DNA from 2 places in the Peribacillus sp. FSL R5-0717 genome. Region 1 is predicted to be linked to the other one. Evidence: a T-box and tRNA genes for the amino acid it is inferred to sense, from the RefSeq annotation. Region 1 holds a T-box; the other holds one or more tRNA genes.
What was found. The T-box of region 1 lies ahead of leuS (leucine--tRNA ligase). A T-box ahead of a tRNA ligase gene usually reads a tRNA of that ligase, here a tRNA-Leu.
Positions count from the first base shown of each region.

Region 1 (14,758 bases):
TCCAAGACTCACTGTCAAGATCCCGATCGATACGCCCGAAGTCAAACGGACGGTCGGCATCATCACTCCTAAAAACAGGGACTTGGCTCCATCAGAAAAACTTTTTTACCAATTTGCCAAAAAGTTCTTCTCTGTTCTCGAACAATATCAATAAAACATGGCCTTCAAAACTGTTAATGAAAATTGAAGATGGGACAGATCTTCCCATAAATATTTCACTAGACAACTTACCTATAGCCCACTGAACGAATAATGTATCAAGATTATTCGTTCAGGAGGAATTTACATGCAACCCACCCATTCACATCTTGCTTGGCATGAGACACTCGAGCTTCATGAGTTGGTCGCCGCCCAGTCCAATGCCCTTATGAAATTTAAAATTGCTTATCCAAAAATAAAAGACCCCATTCTAAAAACGATATATAAGCAAACGATTGACACCCTTACCCAAAATATCATGGAGCTGCTGCAATTTTACCCGTTGACGCCTAAAACGGGCAGGGATGACGATGCATCAAGAGATGACGCATCGGCCGCCGCTGCCGGGGAATTGCTGGGCTTTGCCAAATCATCTATCAAAAATTACGCAATGGCGATTACGGAAACAGCCACCCCTTCCCTTCGAAAGGTATTTAAGAAACATTTAAATGGAGCCATCGATACCCATGCCAAGATTTTCAACTACCTTTATGAAAGAAATCTCTATCCTGCTTACGACTTGAACCAATTGCTTCAAAATGACGTCGATGTTGCCAATAAGGCTCTTTCCCAACCTTTCTAAATACGAAAAAAGGCAAGCATTCCGATTGCTTGCCTTTTTTGCCGCATTCCGATTCCGTTTTTCATTATAATGTTATAATATACTATAATTGGATTTAATTAGGTCCTTAGTATTCAAGGGGTGAAAATCATGAAAAAAATCATTTTATCCATTATCCTTTCCCTGCTCCCATTTTCTTTAGTTGCCTGTAAGGCCGTTGAGCCAAAATCCGTGAATATCCTTTCAGTTCCAGAGCTGACAGCAAGGGAGAAAGCCATCCTGGAGAATTCAAGTGAACATTCCTTTCTTATCGATTTCAGTGTGGATGATACATACAAGGAGATGTCCGTCTGGGTCGAAAAATATGAATTTGGCAAACTTGTCGAACCTGAAATGGGACGCATGACAACGGGGATTGAAAAGAATGGGACAATCATCTTTACGACATCGAAAACGGATGATGACCAAAAACGATCGATGTTCAATGTAAGCATTCAAAACTATGATGGTACGGATACGGTTACTTATCCTGAAACCATTGATGAAATGGATTCCAGCGTATGGGGCGGTGCTGGCAAACTCAAAATAAACAGCACAAACAAGCTTGCATTGGCGAGTATATGTTACTCAAGCGGAAATGAAGGCATACGTTCACTTTCCACTGATTTTTATGGTGATACGGAAGGACATATGGACGAGTTGAAGGAATACGATGTGGTCTACCTCCTGAGAAGTGAATTCACTAAATGAGCTGACAAATTAAAGGGGCAAGTTAAATCGAACATGCCCCTGCATTGTTTTTTCATTCCGCCCTATTTACTGCATCAAGACCTCCCCTCTCAGTCATCTCCCTAGCCTTACAGTAATCCCAATTAGCCGCCCGACGAATTACATATATTCTGCATCAAGCTAGATAAAAACTCATGCTTTAAGAGCAATTCAATATCGAAGTGGGGGAATTAGCGGATCCAAAAGCATATGAGAGTCCCCCAAGAGCTGACTCCCATAAATTCACATCCTCTTATTATTCTCATATATTAGTGAATTGTTTAAAGTCTTTCACTTCTAAATTAATACCATCTACTTCATCTTTGATACATTAGTTAAAAACGATCATTTAATGTTTGTCACAATTAATTCGACATCCATAAAAAGGGGGTTGAAGAATAAGGCATTTGGGTGTAATCTTTAAAAATAAAAAACGGAAAGAAGATATTTAATTGAAGAAAATCCTCCTCCTCTTTGCAGCAGTAGTCATTGCAAGCTCTCTCGGACATCAAATAAACGGCGGATATATGGACCCTCGAAAATCCCGCCCTAGGTATATACATTTAAAATAAGGAATCATTTATAAAAGATTGATTCTTATAATGCATTAAACTGTTAATGTTAACATTTTTAGCACATAGTAAGAGATTTGGATTTAAGCAGGAAGTTACCCCAAACGCTCATTCCCAGCCTCAACCGAAAGCGTTCCTAACCCAATTGAGGAAGCTAAAATAATACCTTATGCTATTACTCTTCCTTTTTTCATTATATTTCCTCCTGATATTTATTATTGAACAGATTAATGATGTAAGAACGGCGAGTACATGAGGTTTCAGAATTAAAACATGAAGCTCCAGATCTGATATCATGCTATGACAAAGCACAGGCACAAGACACGCTCATGACAAAAACACCGCATATCATCGAGCGGTGTTTTCATTCGTTTTCTCACAAAAAAAGCCGTTTAACATGTAAGTTAAACGGCCTTCACTGCTATTTAGATTTTTTCACTGTTACTTTTGTTGCTTTTCCTATATTGCCCGCTTTGTCTTTTGCTGAGACATATAATGCGGACCCTGCTTTTTTCTTGCTGATTTTGACGGAGAAGTTCCCCTTACTATCAGCTTTTGCCGTTCCGATGTTTTTATTGCTGTGCTTCACGGTAACGGTTGAACCGATTTCCGCTTTACCTGTTACTTTTGTTGCTTTGTCGTTTACTTCATTCACCTTTGGTGCTCCTGGAGCCGTTTTATCTTTAACGATTACTTTTGCAGCTTTTCCTGTATTGCCCGCTTTGTCTTTTGCTGAGACGTATAATGCGGACCCTGCTTTTTTCTTGCTGATTTTGATGGAGAAGTTCCCCTTACTATCAGCTTTTGCCGTTCCGATGTTTTTATTGCTGTACTTCACGGTAACGGTTGAACCGATTTCCGCTTTACCAGTTACTTTTGTTGCTTTATCGCTTACTTCATTCACTTTCGGTGCATCCGGGGCTGTTTTATCGAGAACCGTCACGGTTGCCGCCTTGCTTTCACGTTTCGCTAAGTCTGTAGCCGTGACTGAAAGTTTAGTTCCGGCCTTTTGCTTGCTGATTTTCACTTTAAAATTTCCTTTGCTGTCCGTGTTACCTGAACCAATCACTTTTTTGGCACTATTTTTGATCGAGATTTTCATGTCCGCTTGCGATTGACCCGTTACATACGTATCTTTGTCACTTAAAGCTTTGACAGTTGGCTTGTTAGGGGTTGCACCCTTATTCACGAATACTTTGATTGAAGATACTGCTAGTTTGGAAGAATCAGAGATATTCACAGTAAGCAGCTGCGCAGCTTTTTGGACCGGAATCGTAACGCTGAACGTTCCGTTGGCTGACGCCGTTCCTTTACCAAGCGTTTTGCTTCCGCTTTTCACTTCGATCACTGACCCTTTTTTAGCTGAACCAGTCAGTTTTGTTTGCGTATCCATCACAAGATTGACTTTAGCATTCAGGTCCACTGCACTAAGTGCACTGTACGCATTCAATCTTCCGTATCCAGAGACTAAATCTTTTCCGACAGGAAGTTCTTCTTCCGGTATGATGATTTCCCCATCTTCCGGTACATAGTCCTCATAAGGGTCTACATTATCTTCTTCTTCAAAAGCGACATATTCCGATGTCTCATGAAGGATTTCCCTTACTTCATTCACTTTCAACCCAGGGTTTCCGGATAATAATAAGGCTGTGGCTGCCGCAACATGGGGAGCTGCCATTGATGTACCATCCATGTAGGTAACATTCCCGTTAGGCACAAGGCTTGGGATGGCTGTCCCTGGTGCGACCATGTCCAACTTCGATCCATAATTGGAATAATCGGATACTAAATCAAGGGCATTGGTTGCACCGACGGATATGGCGTATTTTGATGATGCAGGATAAGAAAGACCTTCCATCCCATCATTACCGCTTGCTACGACAACCATTACATTCTTGGCAGCGGCATGTTTCAAGGCATATTCAATCGTCCTGCTATATTCTCCGCCCAAGCTAAGGTTTATGACCTTTGCACCATGATCCACGGCATATTTAATGCCTAGTGCAATTTTCTCATTGTCTCCAAATCCTGAAGAGTCCAAGACCTTCACAGGCATGATTTTAGCTGCCGGATTGATTCCTTGCATGGAATAACCGTTATCTGCTTTGGCAGCGATGATTCCGGATACATGTGTACCATGTCCATTGTCATCGATTGCTTTTTCTTTCTTATCGATGAAATTCTTACCTGACTCCATTTCAACGACACTCTGTAGATCCGCAAGTGAATCATCGACACCTGTGTCGATAACCGCTACCAACGTATCTTTTAAATTGCGTTTCTTGATAAGGTTCTGCAGTTTTTCGTTATCGATGTCCGCTCCCTTTACGCCTTCTTCCCCGCCGGCGTTATTCAAAGACCATTGATACGGTGATTGAATGTCGGAAGAAAGTGCTTTGTACGTTTTTACCGCTTCGATATATTCCACTTCTGGAAGTTTTTCGATACCGGATAGAGCTGCTGTGCTCATTTTAGCTTGGTTCTTTAACTCGACGACATACATATCATCATACAGAACCTCTTGTTGCTTAGGTGCCGATAATGTTCCATATCCTTTTCCGCTTATCTTGGATTGGACAGCGCTTAATGACTTCCCAGGTTTAAGTTTGACGATATATTTGTTCTTTACATTTTTCGAAGCAGGAAGTTCGACTCCCGCTTTGCTTGCGATATCAACGATCCTCTCACCTGCAAGCTTATCAAGATTGATTTTCTTTGCAATGGCGTCCATATCCTTTTTCAATCCGGCCGGAGCAACGTCTGCCGACTTTTTGAATAAGGCCTTGATCGCTTCTTGCTGCTTGTTGCTAATGACTGCCGTACTGCTTGCTCCATTTTCATTAAGATCCTCAATAAGCGGCTTAATCTCGACTAAGTGTTTATAAACGGCTTCCCTTGCCGTTTTATTACCAGCCAGGTGAAGGGCCAGGAATGGCGAAGCTTTATAGTATAAAGAGGAAAGGGTACGTCCCTCAGACGACTTCGTGAGAACTTCATCTCTAAACACGCGGAGTGTTTTTAACATGGATTCTCCCGTTTTCTTATCGTTTACACTCACTTCAACCGGGCAAGATTCAAGCTCCTCCCCTTCGTCCCCGGCAGATGGCGGCAATGTTACTGAATGCGCATTGATGGAGTATTCAGCTACATTTTCCGCATCCGGAATGAGATTTCCCTCATCATCCGTATCGCCGAAATATTCAACTTTAACATAATATGTGCCTTTCCATGCATATGGGAAATCGACTACAGCTTTTTCATCAGGATAAGCAGAGACAATATAATTGCTCTCATCTTTTTCTGCTTTTTCTTTATCTTGATATACGGAGATATTCAAGATTTTGTCCGAATTGACTTCGAACTCAATATGGGAGAACTTTTGTACTTCTTCTGTTGTGGGACTGATTTGGTACCATTGAACATCCGGTTTTTCAAACTTTCCGTCCAGAGTGTCCCCATTTTTAATCGTTTTTACATTTTCAATGGGTGCTGCAGCTGCTGCTTGAGAATTCAGTGGAACCATCAAGCTGAAAATCAGTGCAAAAATTAGTGCAAACGCCGTAATTCGACTCACATTCTTAAATTTCACGGTTTTCCCTCCAATAATTGGTTAAAAATATAGTACTATACCAAACTATCACACTGTAAAATTTTATCAACCAATTTTTTCCCTTTTTTATGTCAAATGCTTGATTTATTTGGCCAAAGAGCTGAAAAATGATTCGCATGAACCAATTAGGCAAGTTATTTACATTCCGATTTCCTCTCATGACGATTGTAGATGTCCATTTGGCAGATTGATCGCTAATAGAGTTAAATCGGTGAGTATCCTAACATGACATTTTTCCTATAATCAGCCAATGCCACGAAAAAAAAGCTGTCCCCGCAGTAATAATATGCGGGACAGCTTCCAATCATTTTTATTTAGTTTGCGACGATATTGACTAATTTGCCTGGTACGGCAATCACTTTACGAATGGTTTTCCCATCGATTTGTTCTTTGATGGAATCATCACCCATCGCGATTTCTTCCAGTTTTTCTCTCGTAGTGTCAGTCGGCACCATTAATTTCGCTTTGACTTTTCCGTTGATTTGGATGACGATTTCGACTTCGTTATCCACTAACTTCGCTTCGTCGAAAGCCGGCCATGTTCCGTACGTGATGCTCTCGGAATGGCCCAGTTTAGACCAAAGCTCCTCGGCGATATGCGGTGCAACTGGTGCAAGCAGCTTTACGAAGCCTTCGATATACACCTTAGGAAGCGAATCCGCTTTATAAGCATCATTAATGAATACCATCAATTGTGATATCGCCGTATTGAATTTCAATTCCTCATAGTTCTCGGTCACTTTTTTAACCGTTTGATGATAGACTTTTTCGAGCTTGCCCGTGTCATCCGTCTCTGTCATCTTATCTGTGATCGTCCCGTCATCGTTGACTAATAAACGCCAGATACGGTCAAGGAATCTGCGGGAACCGTCCAATCCGTTTGTGGACCAGGCAATCGAAGCATCCAATGGCCCCATGAACATTTCGTACATGCGAAGTGTATCGGCACCATGGCTTTCCACGATATCATCCGGGTTCACGACGTTCCCTTTGGATTTACTCATTTTTTCATTATTCTCACCAAGGATCATTCCTTGGTTAAATAGGTTCTGGAACGGTTCCTTCGTTGGCACGACACCGATATCGTACAGGAACTTATGCCAGAAACGAGCGTAAAGCAAGTGAAGCACCGCATGCTCAGCGCCGCCAATATAAATGTCGACCGGCATCCATTCTTTTAATTTTTCAGGATCGGCAAGTGCTTCTTTGTTATCCGGATCGATATAACGAAGGAAGTACCAGCTGCTTCCTGCCCACTGCGGCATCGTATTCGTCTCACGACGTCCTTTTCGTCCGTTTTCATCCGTTACATTCACCCATTCCGATATGTTCGCAAGTGGTGATTCGCCTGTCCCCGAGGGCTTGATGTCCGTAGTTTTCGGTAAAATCAATGGAAGTTCTTCTTCCTTCACTGGCGACATCGTGCCGTCTTCCCAATGGATGATTGGAATCGGTTCACCCCAGTAACGCTGACGGCTGAATAACCAGTCGCGAAGGCGGTATGTTATTTTCTTCGTGCCGATTTCTTTTTCTTCCAGCCATTTGATCATGGTCGAAATGGCATCTTCCTTATTCAACCCATCAAGGAATTCCGAATTCACATGAAGTCCATCGCCTGTATATGCTTCACTTGTCACGTCTCCGCCAGCTACGACTTCCTTGATCGGCAAGTCGAACTTTACTGCGAACTCATAATCTCGCTCATCATGGGCAGGAACGGCCATGATTGCTCCTGTTCCGTAGCTGATCAACACATAATCGGCAATCCAGATCGGCATTTTTTCGCCGTTTACCGGGTTAATCGCATAAGCCCCCGTGAACACTCCTGATTTATCCTTTGCCAAGTCTGTTCTTTCCAAGTCGCTTTTATGTTTCACTTCATCCAAATAGGCTTCAACTGCCGCACTTTGATCAGCTGTCGTAATTTTATCGACAAACGGATGTTCAGGTGCCAATACGGCATATGTTGCACCGAATAACGTATCCGGACGAGTCGTGAACACCGTGAATGTTTCATCAAAGCCATCGATATTGAATGTAACCTCTGCTCCCTCGGAACGGCCAATCCAGTTACGCTGCATATCCTTGATGTTTTCCGGCCAATCCACATCATTTAGATCGTCGATTAAACGGTCAGCATACGCCGTGATACGAAGCATCCACTGTTTCATTGGGCGGCGCTCAACAGGATGGCCTCCACGCTCACTTTTCCCATCGATGACTTCTTCATTCGCCAATACCGTGCCAAGTGCCGGACACCAGTTAACGGCCACTTCATCAATATAGGCAAGGCCCTTTTCATATAATTTCAAGAAAATCCATTGCGTCCATTTGTAATAGTCGGGATCTGTCGTGTTTATTTCACGATCCCAGTCATAAGAAAATCCAAGGGCTTTGATTTGGCGGCGGAACGTGTTGATGTTGTGCTCCGTGAATTCAGCTGGATCATTTCCCGTATCGATCGCATATTGTTCTGCCGGAAGTCCAAAGGCGTCCCACCCGATCGGATGCAATACATTATACCCCTGTGCCCGTTTCATCCGTGCCAGGATGTCGCTTGCCGTATAACCTTCCGGGTGCCCCACATGAAGACCGGCCCCTGAAGGATATGGGAACATATCCAGCGCGTAGAATTTGCGTTTGCCGCTATCTTCACCCGTTTTGAATGTCTTATTGCCTTCCCAATACTTTTGCCATTTCGTTTCTATGCTTCTATGGTCAAAACTCATATGATTTCCTCCTAATTTCCGTTTAAAAAACAATAAAAAACCCCTCATCCCAAAATAGGGACGAGAGGATTATGTATATCTTCCCGCGGTACCACCCACATTGGCGATAGCTAAAATCCGCCCAGCTTAAAACATCCGTAACATGGATTAAAACGCCAGGCATTACTTATTAATTCACACCCGGGACTCCAAGGCGAGTTCGCGACCGTCCCAGGTTGACTTGCACCACCCGTCAACTCTCTTTACTGGTTTAAACCGCTACTATTCCTCATCATAGTCTTTATGAGAATATTGATTTTATTTCATTCTAGTCAATTTCACCGATAATTGCAATAGCCGTACATAAACATTATCGACAGGTTTTTCATTATATATGCGAATTCAGGAAAATTCGTGCAAAAAAGGGAGCTATTCATTCATAGCTCCCCTGCTTCCATTTAATGTCGCAGTAAAATCATTTCATTCCTCAATTCGTTCAACTGCTGCTTCATCCGCGAAAGCATTTCCCGTTGCTGGTCATTCGAACTGGCATACAATCGTTCCATATCCGTCAAAGCCTCTTCGATATACCTTTGCGAATTTTGAAATTGTTCATCATCATAATGCTCCTGCCGTGAGGCCTCGTTAAATTCGAACTCTGCAAAATGGAGAGCCCCTTCACATTGCTCTAAAAAATGATCGACGGATTGTCTGGTTGCCATTTCAAACCCTCTCCTTCGCGTCTCATTTGGATGATTCGGAATCATCTTTTCTAGTTTGAGCAAATAACGGGAGGATTATCATTTTTTTTGAGCAATCAACCCTTATCCCAAAACTTCTCACCTTGATGGGAAATGAACTGCTCGATCCATTCGGCAAAGCCCATATGGAGCTTCTCGCCTTCTTCAAAATCATCGATATGGCCTTTTACCATTAAATACTCCTTATCGCCTTTGGCGACGGCTTCCCCATCGATCACGATATTATCTTGATAAATGCAGGCCACTTTATAGCATCCCTCGTAGGAATTTTCATATGTGTAATTAATAATATCATCCAAGCTGTATAAATCGTTTTCCCCGCCTGATTCCACATTATCGAACAGACGGCATCCATTGGTTATTTTTAAAAACTCCTTATAATCCTCAGGCAGAAGCAGTCCGGTTTTCTTTTCAAAGGAATGAATTTGTTCATCCGAAGCAGGTGAATTGAAGGTGCAAGTGGCTTTGTATGTGAACCCATCTTCATTTACTTCGATCACCTGATTATTTTCGGCTAATTTCTTTTTCATTTGTTTGATCGCTTCTTCAACTTGACCGGTCATGTCCATCAGCTCCCGATTGGATATAGTCATTCAAAGATAAAATGGAAATAGCAGCAAAATATTTAGCCTTCAAGTATACAGTATACGCTTTTTTTCCAAAAAAAGACCTAGCTACGAGAATGTTGTATAATATATGGTGCGCTTTATTTTATTTAGGAGGTTGCTGATTTGAATCAAGCAAACCCGTTTATATATGCAACGGACAACAAACGATATCATACATGGAATTACCACCTGAGAGAAAATTTTGGACATAAGGTCTTTAAAGTTGCCTTGGATGGCGGTTTTGACTGTCCCAACCGTGATGGCACCGTCGCACATGGCGGCTGTACCTTCTGCAGTGCCTCAGGCTCTGGTGACTTCGCTGGCAGCAGGGTTGAACCCTTGGACGTCCAGTTTAAGAAAATCAGCGAACGGATGCACCATAAATGGAAAGATGGAAAATATATGGCCTATTTCCAGGCATTCACGAATACGCATGCACCCGTGGCAGAGCTTCGCGAGAAATATGAAAGTGTATTGACCCAGGAAGGTGTCGTCGGACTCTCCATCGCGACACGCCCGGATTGCCTTCCAGATGATGTAGTCGAGTATTTAGCGGAATTGAACGAACGCACTTACCTTTGGGTCGAGCTGGGTCTCCAGACGGTCCATGAAAAGACCGCAACGATGATCAACCGCGCCCATGACTTCGATTGCTACAAAGAAGGTGTCGATAAACTGCGCAAGCACGGCATCCGCGTCTGCTCCCATATCATCAATGGCCTGCCTCAGGAAGATTACGGCATGATGATGGAAACAGCCCGTGAAGTCGCCAAACTCGATGTGCAGGGGATAAAGATCCATTTACTTCATCTATTGAAAGGGACACCGATGGTCAAGCAATATGAAAAAGGCCTGCTCGAGTTTCTTGACCGTGACGATTATGTCAGCCTTGTATGTGACCAGCTGGAAATAATCCCTCCAGAAATGATCGTTCACCGCATTACGGGTGACGGTCCGATCGATTTGATGATCGGTCCAATGTGGAGCGTCAATAAATGGGATGTCCTGAATGCCATTGACGCCGAACTGAAACGCCGCAACAGCTGGCAGGGGAAAAATCATCACATGGAGGTACAATCATGAAGCTAGATCGAATTTTGCCTTTCGCCAGGATTCTGCTGGAAAAAGCGGTCCGCCCCGGGGATATAACCATAGATGGCACGATGGGCAACGGCTTTGATACCGTCTTTCTTGCAGGACTTACAGGTACAGACGGACATGTCTATAGTTTTGATATTCAAAAAGAAGCGATCGAAACCACAACGGCAAAACTGAACGCCGAGAATTTACAAGAGCACTGCACCCTCATTCACGATGGGCATGAACATTTAAGCAAATATATCAGGAAAGAACATTCCGGAAAGGTCACAGGCGCCATCTTCAACCTGGGCTACCTACCTGGCGGAGACAAATCAATCATCACCCAAGCCGAGACGACGATATCAGCCATTGAACAGCTATTCGAATTGCTGGCGCCTGAAGGCATCATCATCCTCGTCATATACCATGGTCATCCAGGGGGATCGGCAGAACGGGATGCATTGATGGATTATGTAGAGAACTTCCCTCAACAGAAAGCCCATATCCTGAGATACGGTTTCATCAACCAAGCAAACAATCCGCCATTCATTGTCGCGATTGAAAAGAGATGATCACTTGACACCGTTCTATTCGAACGGTGTCTTTTCAATCCCAGCTCGCAGGCAGCAGAATTACCAATCATAACTTTTTGAATTTTTAGTCTATAATGATTATAATGAAAGAAAATAGATAAGAGGGTGCAGAAAATGGAACATTTGCCTACTTCATTACTGACGGATATATTGACTGAAAAAATCAAACGGGATTCAAGCGAGCACTACGGGGATTTTGTCAGCTCGCTCAACTCGTTGACAGAAGAAAAAAAAACCATGGAGGACCTCAAACAATTTAACCATCATTTTGATAAATTCCTGCCACAGCTCGATTTAATGATTTCCACCCAAAACCATGAAGCGATCATGAATATGAAAGCGACGCTTTTGGACCTATTTGCCAATGACTTGACCTTCAAATCCATTTATCTCCTATCCACTGCATTATCCAATAAAAAGGAACTAACACATTTGAACCAATTCATGTACCCGGTTACTTTCTGGGCACCGGTCATCAAGTCGAACGAATTGCTTAAAAACGCAGGCTGATCCAAAAAAACTGCCGAAGTCTAACTTCGGCAGTTTTTCATTTATCTTGAAGTATGTACGGATCAAACGACATACCCTAATATCTTTAAACGGTTTTCAACAAAACTCAGCGCATATTGAAATACATCATCACGCTCTGGTTCGTTGAAGATTTCATGATAAAGCTTCGGCCATTCCTTATATTGCTTTTCACTGGCCAAATTATAATTGAACCACTCACGAACCGCCTTCTTGTTCACGATCCGGTCATCTCCGCCCTGCATGACCAAAAGCGGCACATCCTGAAATTCAGGAATCTCTTCAAAAGCATCCTTCATAGCCTGTGCAAGCTCACGATACCAGCGAACCGAAACCCTTGTGATATATAATGTATCGTTTCTATCGGATTCACGGATTTCCGCACTTCTCGTCGCCATTTCAGGTGTCAATCCGGAATCCACCCTGAACTGAGGCATAACGATGTTCAAACCATGCGAGAGCATTGTAAGGAACTTCCGCGGCTTCGTCACGAGGCCCAAGCAAGGAGAAGAAAGAATCACTCCTGCAATGTCCCATTCCTCTTCCTGAAGAAGGCGTATCGAAATCAAACCGCCCATGCTGTGTCCAAGTAAAAAGACCGGCAACGAATATTCGTAAGCCTCTTCTATCCAGCTTTTCACTTCGTCCAAATACTCATCAAAGGAATCGATATGTCCCCGGTAGGCGCGAGTAGTCATACCCTGCCCAGGAAGGTCGCCCATGACGACATGGTATCCAGCTGAAAGCCACATTTGTGTTACCCACTTATAACGTCCGTGATGTTCCATTGCCCCATGAATGATGACAATGACGCCCTTTGCGTCTCCTTCTGTCTCCCATTTCCACATTCGAAATCCCCCTTTCACTTTTCACTTGTTGTGTACGATCCATGATAGTTGAAATAATATATATAAATTATAACCATATTCGTGATTTTCGACAAAAAAGAAATCTAACAAGTTGTACATTGCTATTATAAATAGCCAAGTGTATTTGCATACGGTATATTAAAATAATACATAAAAACATTCTCTTCGGAAAGGAAATGATTGAAAATGATTATTTATCCGTATAAAGGCAAAGAACCTGAAATTGCTGAAAGCGCTTATATTGCTGAAAATGCTGTCGTCACAGGTGATGTCAAAATTGGCGACGAAACATCAATCTGGTTCAATTCCGTCATTCGCGGTGATGTATCCCCAACCATCATCGGAAAAAAAGTCAGTATACAGGATAACAGCATCCTGCACCAAAGCCCAAATAATCCATTGATCATTGAGGATGAAGTAACCATTGGCCATCAGGTCATATTACATAGCTGTAAAATCCGCAAAGGAGCTTTAATCGGCATGGGATCGATCGTACTTGATGAAGCCGAAATCGGCGAAGGGGCTTTCATCGGTGCCGGCAGTCTCGTTCCCCAAGGCAAAGTCATTCCACCGAACATGTTGGCATTCGGACGTCCAGCTAAAGTCATCCGCGAAATCAACGAAGAAGATCGTCAGGATATGGAACGCATCGTACGCGAATACGCCGAAAAAGGCCAATACTATAAAACCGCGGAACGAATAAAGTAACGCACGAGCACTTGACTGAAAATTACGAGTATTCGCTTCTAATTCACGAGTAAACGCTCATTATTCATGAGTATCGCACTAACTAACGAGTAAAACGCTGAAACTCACGAGTATTTGCACCAATTTCACGAGTAAATCGCTTTAATTCACGAGTATTTGCACCAATTTCACGAGTAAATCGCTTTAATTCACGAGTATTTGCTCCTAATTCACGAGTAAACGCTCATTATTCATGAGTATCGCACCAACTTACGAGTAATTCGCTCTAATTCACGAGTATTTGCACCAATTTCACGAGTAAATCGCTGAAACTCACGAGTATTTGCTCCTAATTCACGAATAAACGCTCATTATTCATGAGTAAGGCCCTTAAAGTTGAATTTCTTTGGGATTTCTTGAATTATTCCCGCAGACGGCTAAGTTAATCCATAAAAAAGGTGCCCCGCAAATAACGGGACACCTTTTTTTATATGAATTACGCTTGTGCTTTTAATGTTTCTGCTTTGTCCGTGCGTTCCCATGGAAGATCAACATCTGTACGGCCGAAGTGTCCGTATGCAGCTGTTTGTTTGTAGATTGGGCGACGAAGGTCAAGCATTTTGATGATACCAGCTGGACGAAGGTCGAAGTTTGCGCGAACTAGGTCAACAAGGACTTCTTCGCTAACTGTACCAGTTCCGAACGTATCAATGGAGATCGATACAGGCTCTGCCACACCAATTGCGTATGCCAATTGAACTTCCGCTTTGTCGGCAAGGCCGGCTGCCACGATGTTTTTCGCAACGTAACGTGCAGCGTATGCAGCAGAACGGTCAACTTTAGTAGCATCCTTACCAGAGAATGCACCGCCGCCGTGACGAGCGTATCCGCCGTAAGTATCAACGATGATTTTACGTCCAGTAAGACCAGCATCCCCTTGAGGTCCGCCGATTACGAAACGGCCAGTCGGGTTGATGAAGTACTTAGTATCTGCATCGATCAACTCGGCTGGAACGACAGCTTTGATCACATGTTCTTTTAGATCGGCTTGAATTTGTTCAAGCGTAATTTCTGCATCATGCTGTGTAGAGATGACGATTGTATCTACACGTACAGGACGGTTATTCTCATCATATTCCACGGTTACCTGTGTTTTACCATCAGGGCGTAGGTAAGCAAGAGTTTCATCTTTACGAACTTGAGTCAAGCGGAAT
Region 1 is NZ_JBBOOF010000001.1:1,960,853-1,975,610, forward strand. Features, by position in the region: gene NYE65_RS09495 (LysR family transcriptional regulator) at 1-154, shown strand, start outside; gene NYE65_RS09500 (spore coat protein) at 287-781, shown strand; gene NYE65_RS09505 (hypothetical protein) at 911-1,510, shown strand; gene NYE65_RS09510 (Ig-like domain-containing protein) at 2,522-5,689, opposite strand; gene leuS (leucine--tRNA ligase) at 6,025-8,439, opposite strand; T-box leader at 8,493-8,723, opposite strand; gene NYE65_RS09520 (DUF2524 family protein) at 8,877-9,140, opposite strand; gene NYE65_RS09525 (SMI1/KNR4 family protein) at 9,236-9,742, opposite strand; gene NYE65_RS09530 (TIGR01212 family radical SAM protein) at 9,911-10,870, shown strand; gene NYE65_RS09535 (class I SAM-dependent methyltransferase) at 10,867-11,439, shown strand; gene NYE65_RS09540 (hypothetical protein) at 11,575-11,970, shown strand; gene NYE65_RS09545 (alpha/beta hydrolase) at 12,033-12,836, opposite strand; gene NYE65_RS09550 (gamma carbonic anhydrase) at 13,047-13,565, shown strand; gene metK (methionine adenosyltransferase) at 14,041-14,758, opposite strand, start outside.

Region 2 (9,832 bases), 900 kb from region 1:
CACCTGTCACTCTGTCCCCCGAAGGGGAAAGCCCTATCTCTAGGGTTGTCAGAGGATGTCAAGACCTGGTAAGGTTCTTCGCGTTGCTTCGAATTAAACCACATGCTCCACCGCTTGTGCGGGCCCCCGTCAATTCCTTTGAGTTTCAGCCTTGCGGCCGTACTCCCCAGGCGGAGTGCTTAATGCGTTAGCTGCAGCACTAAAGGGCGGAAACCCTCTAACACTTAGCACTCATCGTTTACGGCGTGGACTACCAGGGTATCTAATCCTGTTTGCTCCCCACGCTTTCGCGCCTCAGTGTCAGTTACAGACCAGAAAGTCGCCTTCGCCACTGGTGTTCCTCCAAATCTCTACGCATTTCACCGCTACACTTGGAATTCCACTTTCCTCTTCTGCACTCAAGTTCCCCAGTTTCCAATGACCCTCCACGGTTGAGCCGTGGGCTTTCACATCAGACTTAAGGAACCACCTGCGCGCGCTTTACGCCCAATAATTCCGGACAACGCTTGCCACCTACGTATTACCGCGGCTGCTGGCACGTAGTTAGCCGTGGCTTTCTGGTTAGGTACCGTCAAGGTACCAGCAGTTACTCTGGTACTTGTTCTTCCCTAACAACAGAACTTTACGACCCGAAGGCCTTCTTCGTTCACGCGGCGTTGCTCCGTCAGACTTTCGTCCATTGCGGAAGATTCCCTACTGCTGCCTCCCGTAGGAGTCTGGGCCGTGTCTCAGTCCCAGTGTGGCCGATCACCCTCTCAGGTCGGCTACGCATCGTCGCCTTGGTGAGCCATTACCTCACCAACTAGCTAATGCGCCGCGGGCCCATCTATAAGTGACAGCGTAAACCGTCTTTCCATCTTCTCTCATGCGAGAAAAGAACGTATCCGGTATTAGCTCCGGTTTCCCGAAGTTATCCCAGTCTTATAGGCAGGTTGCCCACGTGTTACTCACCCGTCCGCCGCTAATCTCAGGGAGCAAGCTCCCGTCGATTCGCTCGACTTGCATGTATTAGGCACGCCGCCAGCGTTCGTCCTGAGCCAGGATCAAACTCTCCGAAGAAATGTTTGACTTGCTCATTTGCTTTTTTGATAGTGTGTGCTCACTTAAAATTTAACGTTGGCGCTTTGTTTTGTTCAGTTTTCAAAGAGCAATAATGGAGCGGGTGAAGAGAATCGAACTCTCATCATCAGCTTGGAAGGCTGAGGTTTTACCACTAAACTACACCCGCATTTAATTTTAAAGTATTTTCAGAAAGAAAGAATGGTCGGGAAGACAGGATTCGAACCTGCGACCCCTTGGTCCCAAACCAAGTGCTCTACCAAGCTGAGCTACTTCCCGTAAAATATGGTGCGCCCGGCGGGAGTCGAACCTACAACCTTCTGATTCGTAGTCAGATGCTCTATCCAATTGAGCTACGGGCGCTAATTTCTATGATGTTATTGGTGCGGCCGAGAGGAGTCGAACCTCCACGGGGTTTCCCCCACTAGGCCCTCAACCTAGCGCGTCTGCCATTCCGCCACGACCGCGAAAGCGACTTTGTAAGTTTAACACCTTTTCAACTTGATGTCAAGAAGAAAAATATCAGTGCGGGTGAAGGGACTTGAACCCCCACGCCTTGCGGCGCCAGATCCTAAGTCTGGTGCGTCTGCCAATTCCGCCACACCCGCGAAAATAAATGGTGAGCCATGAAGGATTCGAACCTTCGACCCTCTGATTAAAAGTCAGATGCTCTACCAACTGAGCTAATGGCTCTAAATAAAAATGGCTGGGCTAGAAGGGATCGAACCTTCGCATGACGGAATCAAAATCCGTTGCCTTACCGCTTGGCTATAGCCCAATATTTAAACACTAATTAACAACCAGGATAATATTATATCACGATAATATTTATTTGGCAAGTGTTTTTTTAAGAAAAAAATGGCGGTCCCGACGGGAATCGAACCCGCGATCTCCTGCGTGACAGGCAGGCATGTTAACCGCTACACCACGGGACCAGTATTTTTATTTTGTATAAGAAAGTGACCCATACGGGATTCGAACCCGTGTTACCGCCGTGAAAGGGCGGTGTCTTAACCGCTTGACCAATGGGCCTTGATATAAAAATATGTAACTGGCGGAGAAGGAGGGATTTGAACCCTCGCGCCGCTTACGCGACCTACACCCTTAGCAGGGGCGCCTCTTCAGCCTCTTGAGTACTTCCCCAAAAAAATGGCTCCGCAGGTAGGACTCGAACCTACGACCGTTCGGTTAACAGCCGAATGCTCTACCACTGAGCTACTGCGGAATAATGAAAATTGGGTTCCTTTTTCACGCTCAAGGACCTTAGTGTTTGTCGTTAAGGACAAGTTGTTATCTTGTCGACTCTTATGATTATAAAGAGGTTGCAACCTAAAGTCAAGAGTTCTTTTGTGTTTTTTTATTTTTTTGTTTTTTGCTCCTTAAACCCTTGGTAAATCAATGTTCCACGACATTTACCACAAACGAAACGGGTAGTGTCGATTCGTTTTTTTCTTATATATACCTGCTGACAGTCTTCACATTTATATTGAATTATATTCATCTTTTTCTTTAATTGGTTAGATGGCAGCGGCTCGCAAAATCTCGGTGCCCCCACTTTTTTGAGTAAATGCTTAAAGTCCGCATCACGATGCTGGTACCCCTTCTTCTCGATGTGTAGATGGTAATGGCACAATTCATGCTTAATGATTCCAATCATTTCTTCCACACCGCGTTCATCAAGATACTTCTTATTTATTTCTATATTGTGTGAACGGAGCAAGTATCGTCCTCCTGTTGTCCGGAGACGCGGATTAAAACTCGCTTGGTGTCTAAAGACCTTTTTAAAGTCTTTCAACGAAATTTCTTCTACTAGTTTTTGCAATTGACGATTATCCATTTCCCCCTCCCTTTCCTTGGTAACATGACAACCCATTATAACATAGACTAATAATACAATAGGAAACTAAGGGAGGAAAAGCTATGCCTAATTGGTTCCAGAATCAAATCCGCAAAGCCTTTTATGAAAAGGATTATTATCAAGTGAAGATGTTGAATCAATGCTGGTTTTTTTATCAAAAGAAAGAAAGTCTCAGATTATAGATTCGACATTGTTCCAAATATAAATACATCATTTCAAAAAAACCCCTTCTAATATAGAAGGAGCTTACCTTAGGCTAGTTTTGATCCTTTGGCTCGAGCATCGTTAAAGATACCCTTTGCTTTTGGGAGTCAACTAGTTCGACCCAGACTGTGACAACATCCCCAACGGCAACTACATCCAATGGGTGCTTTACAAACCGGTTGCTCAGTTTAGAAATATGCACCAGTCCATCCTGTTTAACACCGATGTCCACAAAGGCACCAAAATCCACAACATTCCTCACTGTACCTTGTAACTCCATCCCAGTTTGCAGATCCTCCATTTTTAGTACATCCTGCTTAAGCAGCGGTTTTGATAACTCATCCCGAGGATCTCTTCCCGGTTTCATCAAATCATCAATGATATCTTTGATCGTAATTTCCCCAATTTCCAATTCATTGACCAAATCAGCAGGATTTAGCTTACCTAACTCTTCATTCAGTGCATCACTGCCTAAATCCTCAGATGTGAAACCCATTTTCTTCAATAATTTATTCACGGCACTGTAGTTCTCAGGATGTATCGCGGTTTGATCTAAAGGTTCATCTCCATTAATGATACGTAAGAATCCTATACATTGTTCATATGTTTTGGCACCAAGCCGGGGAATCTTCTTTAATTCCTTCCTGCTTTGAAATTTCCCTTCCACTTCCCTTTTCTTCACGATATTTTGAGCAACCGATTTTGATAAACCAGCTACATATTGTAAGAGAGACGATGAAGCGGTATTGACATTAACACCCACCTGGTTAACAGCTGTTTCCACTACAAAGGTGAGGGATTCCGTTAACTTTTTCTGAGACACATCATGTTGATACTGGCCTACCCCCACAGATTGCGGATCAATTTTAACAAGTTCAGCAAGGGGATCTTGAAGCCTTCTGCCTATCGAAACTGCGCTTCTCTGTTCAACTTGAAGATCCGGAAACTCTTCACGTGCTATATCTGAAGCTGAATACACACTGGCTCCCGCTTCATTAACAATGATATATGAAATGTTCCCTTTCACTTCTTTTAAAATATCTGCAATGAATTGCTCTGATTCACGTGATGCCGTTCCATTGCCGATTGCCACGATCTCAACCGAGAACCGCTGAAGTATATCGATCGTTTTTTCACGGGCAGCATGAAGTTTCGCAGCAGGAGGATGCGGATAGATTACACTGATATCAAGTACCTTTCCGGTTTCATCAATGACAGCGAGCTTACAGCCAGTCCTATATGCCGGATCTAAAGCGAGGACCACTTTTCCTTTAAGCGGAGGCTGCAAGAGCAGGTTCCGGAGGTTTTCAGAGAAAATGTGGATAGCTTGATCCTCCGCTTTTTCCGTCAGCTCTTTTCTGATCTCCCGCTCTACAGAAGGCATGATTAAACGCTTAAGTCCATCCTCTATCGCAGATTTAAGTACAACTTGGGCTTCAGATTTGTTATTTTTAATGATTTTACGTTCCAGATGACCAACGATGACTTCAGTCCGGGGCTGAATGGAGATTCGCAAAACCTCTTCCTTTTCACCTCTATTCAGCGCCAACACCCGATGAGGTACGATTCTTTGAACCGGCTCCTCATACTCATAGTACATTTCGAAGATTTTTTTCTCGTCCTTCTCTTCATTTTTCACAGTTGAAATCACTTTTCCAGCTTTGAAAATTTCGGCCCTTATCCACTTCCTTAATTCTGCATCATCGGAAATATGTTCAGCTATGATGTCCTGCGCACCTGCAATAGCCTCTTCAATAGAAGGAACTTCTTTTTCTCCCGATATGAATTCGGCTGCTTTTTCGCTGACTCGAGGATGCATTTGACATTCCAAAAGCCAATTGGCCAGTGGTTCAAGCCCCTTTTCTTTAGCAACTGTCGCTTTCGTTCTCCTTTTTTGTTTGAATGGCCTGTATAAATCCTCGACTTCCTGCAGTTTTGTTGCCTTTTCGATTTGTTTTGTTAATTCTTCCGTCAATTTCCCCTGTTCACCAATTGAACGAGTAACTTCCGCTTTCCTCTGGCCAAGGTTTTCTAGATAATTCCATCTTTCCATAATGGAACGAATCTGCACTTCATCAAGTGAACCCGTCATTTCTTTTCTATACCGTGCAATAAAAGGGACAGTATTGCCCTCTTGCAGCATCTGTATGACGTTTTGAACTTGATGATTTTTCAAAGTCAGCTCATTGGATATTTGTTTTATCAATTCTTTTAATGTATCTTCTACAACGATCATTTTGTTTACCTCCAACCTTTTGCTCTAATATATATAGTCTAGCAAATGAGCGATGAAGTTGCGAATTCCATACAAAAAAGCTCACTTCCGAATTATGGCGAAAGTAAGCTTCCTAAAATGAAAGTTGTATCATCTGCAGTTAATGGACTGCTTTTTAATATGCATTGGGCGTTCTTATCGATAGGGACCAGCCTTTTTAAAAAAGACTTAGCTCCCTTAAGTTCCAAACCATCGGAATGAAGAATGAATTTAGCATTTGGTTCATATTTGTATCTTTGCGTCCTGTATTTTTGTTTCCTGCCGGATAAATACCCTGTAACAGGTAAAGGGTAAACGAGTTTATCGTCGTTTGGATTATACAGGAAAAAGCGAATATTGCCCACTGAACTGTATACAAATTCATTCTTATCATAAAAGATTTTCAAAATGGAAACGGCTGCCCCCCGTTTATCGACTAAAACTTGATTGCACACTGCCATTAGTGCTTCCACATCCAACTCATGATTACGTTTAACTTCCTCGATGACGGCATGGGAGGAATCGTATGCATTTTTCCCGCTGCCTAGCCCATCTGCCAGGACACATACAAAGTATTCTTCCGTATGAAGAAAAAAGTAATCATCACCACAGTAAACCATCCCGTTTTTAGACGATTGTGAGACAAGGACTTCTATTTTTTCTCCCCTTAGAATATCTTTGATCACTGAATTAACTCCGAGTTTTCAGCATTAATGGCTTCTTGAAGTTTCTTGATCGCGCGGCGTTGGAGCCTTGACACATGCATTTGGGAAATCCCAAGCTTATCGCCAGCTTCTTTCTGGCTTAAATTCTCTAAATAAGTATGTTGAATGATCATCTTTTCACGGTCACTCAGCACATGAAGCACCTTTTCAAGCACAAGACGCTGATTGACCTTTTCAAAACCTTCATCGACATTTCCGAATATATCAAGCAATGTGACAGTGCCGCCATCAGAATCCGCCTCAATAGAATGATCCACGGATAAAGCTTGATAGCTTTTTCCCATTTCCATCGCCTCTAAAACTTCTTCCTCGGTCACGCCAATACTATCGGCTATTTCATCTATTCTTGGTGAACGGTGCAGAGTTGTCGTTAACTCCTCGACAGTCACCCTGATTTTCGGACCTAGTTCCTTAATTCTCCTTGGCACATGGACACTCCATGTTTTGTCACGAAGGAACCTTTTGATTTCCCCGATAATAGTGGGGACGGCAAATGCCTCAAAGCTCTTACCGAAAGATTCATCATATCGTCGAATGGCACCTAATAGACCAATCATGCCGACTTGGGAGATATCCTCCTGAAATGATTTCCCTTTCGCATACTTACGGGAGATTGTTTCAACCAAACTTTTATAATGGATGACGAGATTACTCTGCGCTTCTTCATCTTGATTCTGCTGGTAAGCTCTGATCCATTCATTTACCTGTTCTCTTTGTGCCTGATTAGGTTGAGACTGTTTTTGCATCCATCTCCACCTGCTCTCCTTCTAAAAACTTAGTCATAAATACAGTAACCCCATCATGCTGATGAATTTTTACATCATCCATCAGAGTTTCAATAAGGTAAAGACCCAAGCCTCCTTCTCTCAAAAGTTCGACTTTTTGTCCATTTTCGTATGGACCTAGCCCTTGACGAACCTCCTCGAAATTACAGCTCTTACCACTATCGGAAACCATGACCTCCAAACGGTCAGGATAAAGGCCGAAACTTACTTTCACTTCACCTTTTTCAGAATCCTTGTATGCATGCTGTACCGCATTTGTACAAGCCTCACTGGTAGCGATTTTCAAATCCTCTATTTCATCATACGCAAATCCCATCCGGCTTCCAATTCCAGAAAGCGTTAAACGAATGACACCGATGAATTCTGGTTTTGCAGGTATTTTCATTTCGATGTAATCATATACTTGACTCATTCTAACCCACCCTCTGTACCACTTTTTATATCAATGATATCTGCAAGACCTGTTATATCAAATAAACGTCGTAACCTTTCCGATAATCCAACTAACGTGAACTCGCCATTATGTGCCCTAACACTTTTAAAAGCACCGACAAATACCCCAAGTCCCGTACTATCCATATACGAAACTTCAGTTAAATCAATAGTAATCGAAACATTTTCCTGCTCTGAAATTGGAAATAGTGATTCTCTTAGTTTCGGCGCAGTATAAGCATCGATTTCACCTTTTAGTTTTACATTAAATTCAGTATTCAATTCATTAACATCTACTGTTATATTCATCCTTGACCCACCTCTTCAAATCCTCTTCATTCCTATATCTATACCCAGCAGTAACAATGCTAAACATTTGATTTTAAAATTATTAATGTAAAATCATCCCTCAGTTGGAAGTTCTGCATTTTCTCCAATTGTTTATATATATTATTCACCATTTCCTGGGCTTGCAAATGCATATTTTTTTTAATCAAACCAATAAGCGTTTCTCTTTCTATGAACCCATCATTCGTGCGGCACTCCGTTACTCCGTCAGATAATAGAATGATCATGTCGCCACGATTCACCGTTTTTTCATATTGGCGATACCTTGTTTTTTTATCAACGCCAAGCAACAAGCCCTTTGCATCCAAATCGCTAAAAGTACCTGTAGCTGCGTCATAGTAAAATCCAGGTTCATGTCCGGCTGAAGCATAGGAAAATTGCCTGTCATGCGGATCATATAAACCATAGAACATGGTTATGAACATGCTTGGATCAACATTATGCTCCACAACCCGGTTCAAGCTCTCAAGTACACTTTTCGGTTCATGACGATGCTCCGGAAGACTGTCCATCGCATATTTGATCATCGACATGCACAGCGCAGCAGGGATCCCTTTTCCTATGACATCGGCTATCCCAACACCTATACGCTCATTTTCATCCTGGACGAAGTGATAGTAATCCCCGTTCATCTGCCTCGCAGGAACACTGATCGCCCCAATTTCAAGAGCTTTGATATCAGGTATTTCCGTTTCCAAAAGAGTATGTTGAACGTTTGCCGCTATCTCGATTTCCGTTTTCAATTCCTGCTGTTGATGTCTGAGGCTTTGATGTTCACGGTATGCAATGCCGTAGCCCATCATGACTTCTAGCAGAAAATCGAAAGAATCCAATACTTTTCCCGGTAATTCCGGGTAAAGTTCCATTAAGTTATTTTTATGCATACTTATGATTTCTTCTGGAGATATATTGTATTTGATATGTAGGCGGCTAATCTTCTGCCCTTGATAGAGTGCCTGCTCATTTTGGTCTTTAAGATAAGTAGAAAGCGCCTCATGATACTTTTTCTCCATGTTCTCCCTAATATCCATAGTCCCCCCCTAACGGAGCCATTTCGTCGCGATAATCTTAGTCCCTTCACCTGGTATCGATTCAATATCAAAGTCATCCATTAAACGTTTGGCTCCAGGAAGGCCTGCCCCCAGCCCCCCTGAGGTGGTATATCCATCTTCCATGACTCTGCGGATATCCTCAATTCCCGGCCCTTGGTCTTCTGCAATGATTTTCAATCCTGACTTCCCATTTATATTTAGCTTTTCTATGCTAACACTGCCTTGTCCAGCATATAGGTATATGTTTCGGGCCAATTCGCTAATGGCCGTTGTGATTCTGGCCTGGTCTACAGTACCGAACCCCAACTCTTTAGCGACATTTCTTCCGAGCTGCCTTGCAGCTACGATGTCCCATTCATTTATGATTTTTACGCAGGATTGGAACTCCATTCTTTAATCCCCCAATTCCTGTTGTAATTTCTCCAGGCCTTTCTCTAAGTCTAATGCTGTCAGAACATCATCGAGACTAATTCCTAGTTCAATCAATGTTATGGCAACAGCAGGCTGGATTCCCGTAATTACAACTTTGGCCCCCATAAGCTTAGACATGCTAAAGACATCGCCTAATACCTTTGCGATAAAAGAATCAATAAAATCTATTGAGGTAATATCTATAACAACGCCATTCGCGCTTGTTTCATGAATCTTATGCAGTAAATCCTCTTGAAATTGAAGAGCTGTCACATCATCCAATTCCCACTGTATAGAGACTAACAAGCAGTCATAAAGCTTTAATATCGGAATCCTCATACTTATCCCTCCACCTTTACGATCTTACGGCTCGTTAATTCCAACGCAACTTCTATCCCTTTTTTCAACGTATTTTTTGTAATCACTTCATTTAAATTAATGCCAAGATTAACGATGGTTTGAGCTATTTCAGGGCGGATGCCGCATAGTATACATTTGGCGCCCACTAATCGGACTGCTTCCGCTGCTTGAATGATATGGTGGGCAACCATGGTATCCACGACCGGCACGCCCGTAATATCAATAAGAACGACTTCAGATCTATGCTTAACCACGCCAGTCAACAGGTTTTCCATTATCTGTTTGGCACGTTCCGTATCAATCGTACCAATCAGCGGCATTACCGTAATTCCTTCCAATACAGG
Region 2 is NZ_JBBOOF010000001.1:2,864,683-2,874,514, reverse strand. Features, by position in the region: rRNA gene NYE65_RS14140 (16S ribosomal RNA) at 1-1,059, opposite strand, end outside; tRNA gene NYE65_RS14135 (tRNA-Gly) at 1,155-1,228, opposite strand; tRNA gene NYE65_RS14130 (tRNA-Pro) at 1,262-1,338, opposite strand; tRNA gene NYE65_RS14125 (tRNA-Arg) at 1,346-1,422, opposite strand; tRNA gene NYE65_RS14120 (tRNA-Leu) at 1,441-1,526, opposite strand; tRNA gene NYE65_RS14115 (tRNA-Leu) at 1,586-1,667, opposite strand; tRNA gene NYE65_RS14110 (tRNA-Lys) at 1,677-1,752, opposite strand; tRNA gene NYE65_RS14105 (tRNA-Gln) at 1,763-1,837, opposite strand; tRNA gene NYE65_RS14100 (tRNA-Asp) at 1,919-1,994, opposite strand; tRNA gene NYE65_RS14095 (tRNA-Glu) at 2,020-2,091, opposite strand; tRNA gene NYE65_RS14090 (tRNA-Ser) at 2,112-2,202, opposite strand; tRNA gene NYE65_RS14085 (tRNA-Asn) at 2,210-2,284, opposite strand; gene NYE65_RS14080 (SprT family protein) at 2,417-2,896, opposite strand; gene cmpA (cortex morphogenetic protein CmpA) at 2,980-3,099, shown strand; gene NYE65_RS14070 (Tex family protein) at 3,174-5,357, opposite strand; gene NYE65_RS14065 (PP2C family serine/threonine-protein phosphatase) at 5,450-6,061, opposite strand; gene sigB (RNA polymerase sigma factor SigB) at 6,058-6,846, opposite strand; gene rsbW (anti-sigma B factor RsbW) at 6,824-7,297, opposite strand; gene NYE65_RS14050 (anti-sigma factor antagonist) at 7,294-7,626, opposite strand; gene NYE65_RS14045 (PP2C family protein-serine/threonine phosphatase) at 7,686-8,696, opposite strand; gene NYE65_RS14040 (anti-sigma regulatory factor) at 8,706-9,107, opposite strand; gene NYE65_RS14035 (STAS domain-containing protein) at 9,111-9,467, opposite strand; gene NYE65_RS14030 (RsbT co-antagonist protein RsbRA) at 9,470-9,832, opposite strand, start outside.
Region 2: it encodes a tRNA-Leu, which carries the amino acid that the T-box ahead of leuS (leucine--tRNA ligase) is inferred to sense. The anticodon was not compared.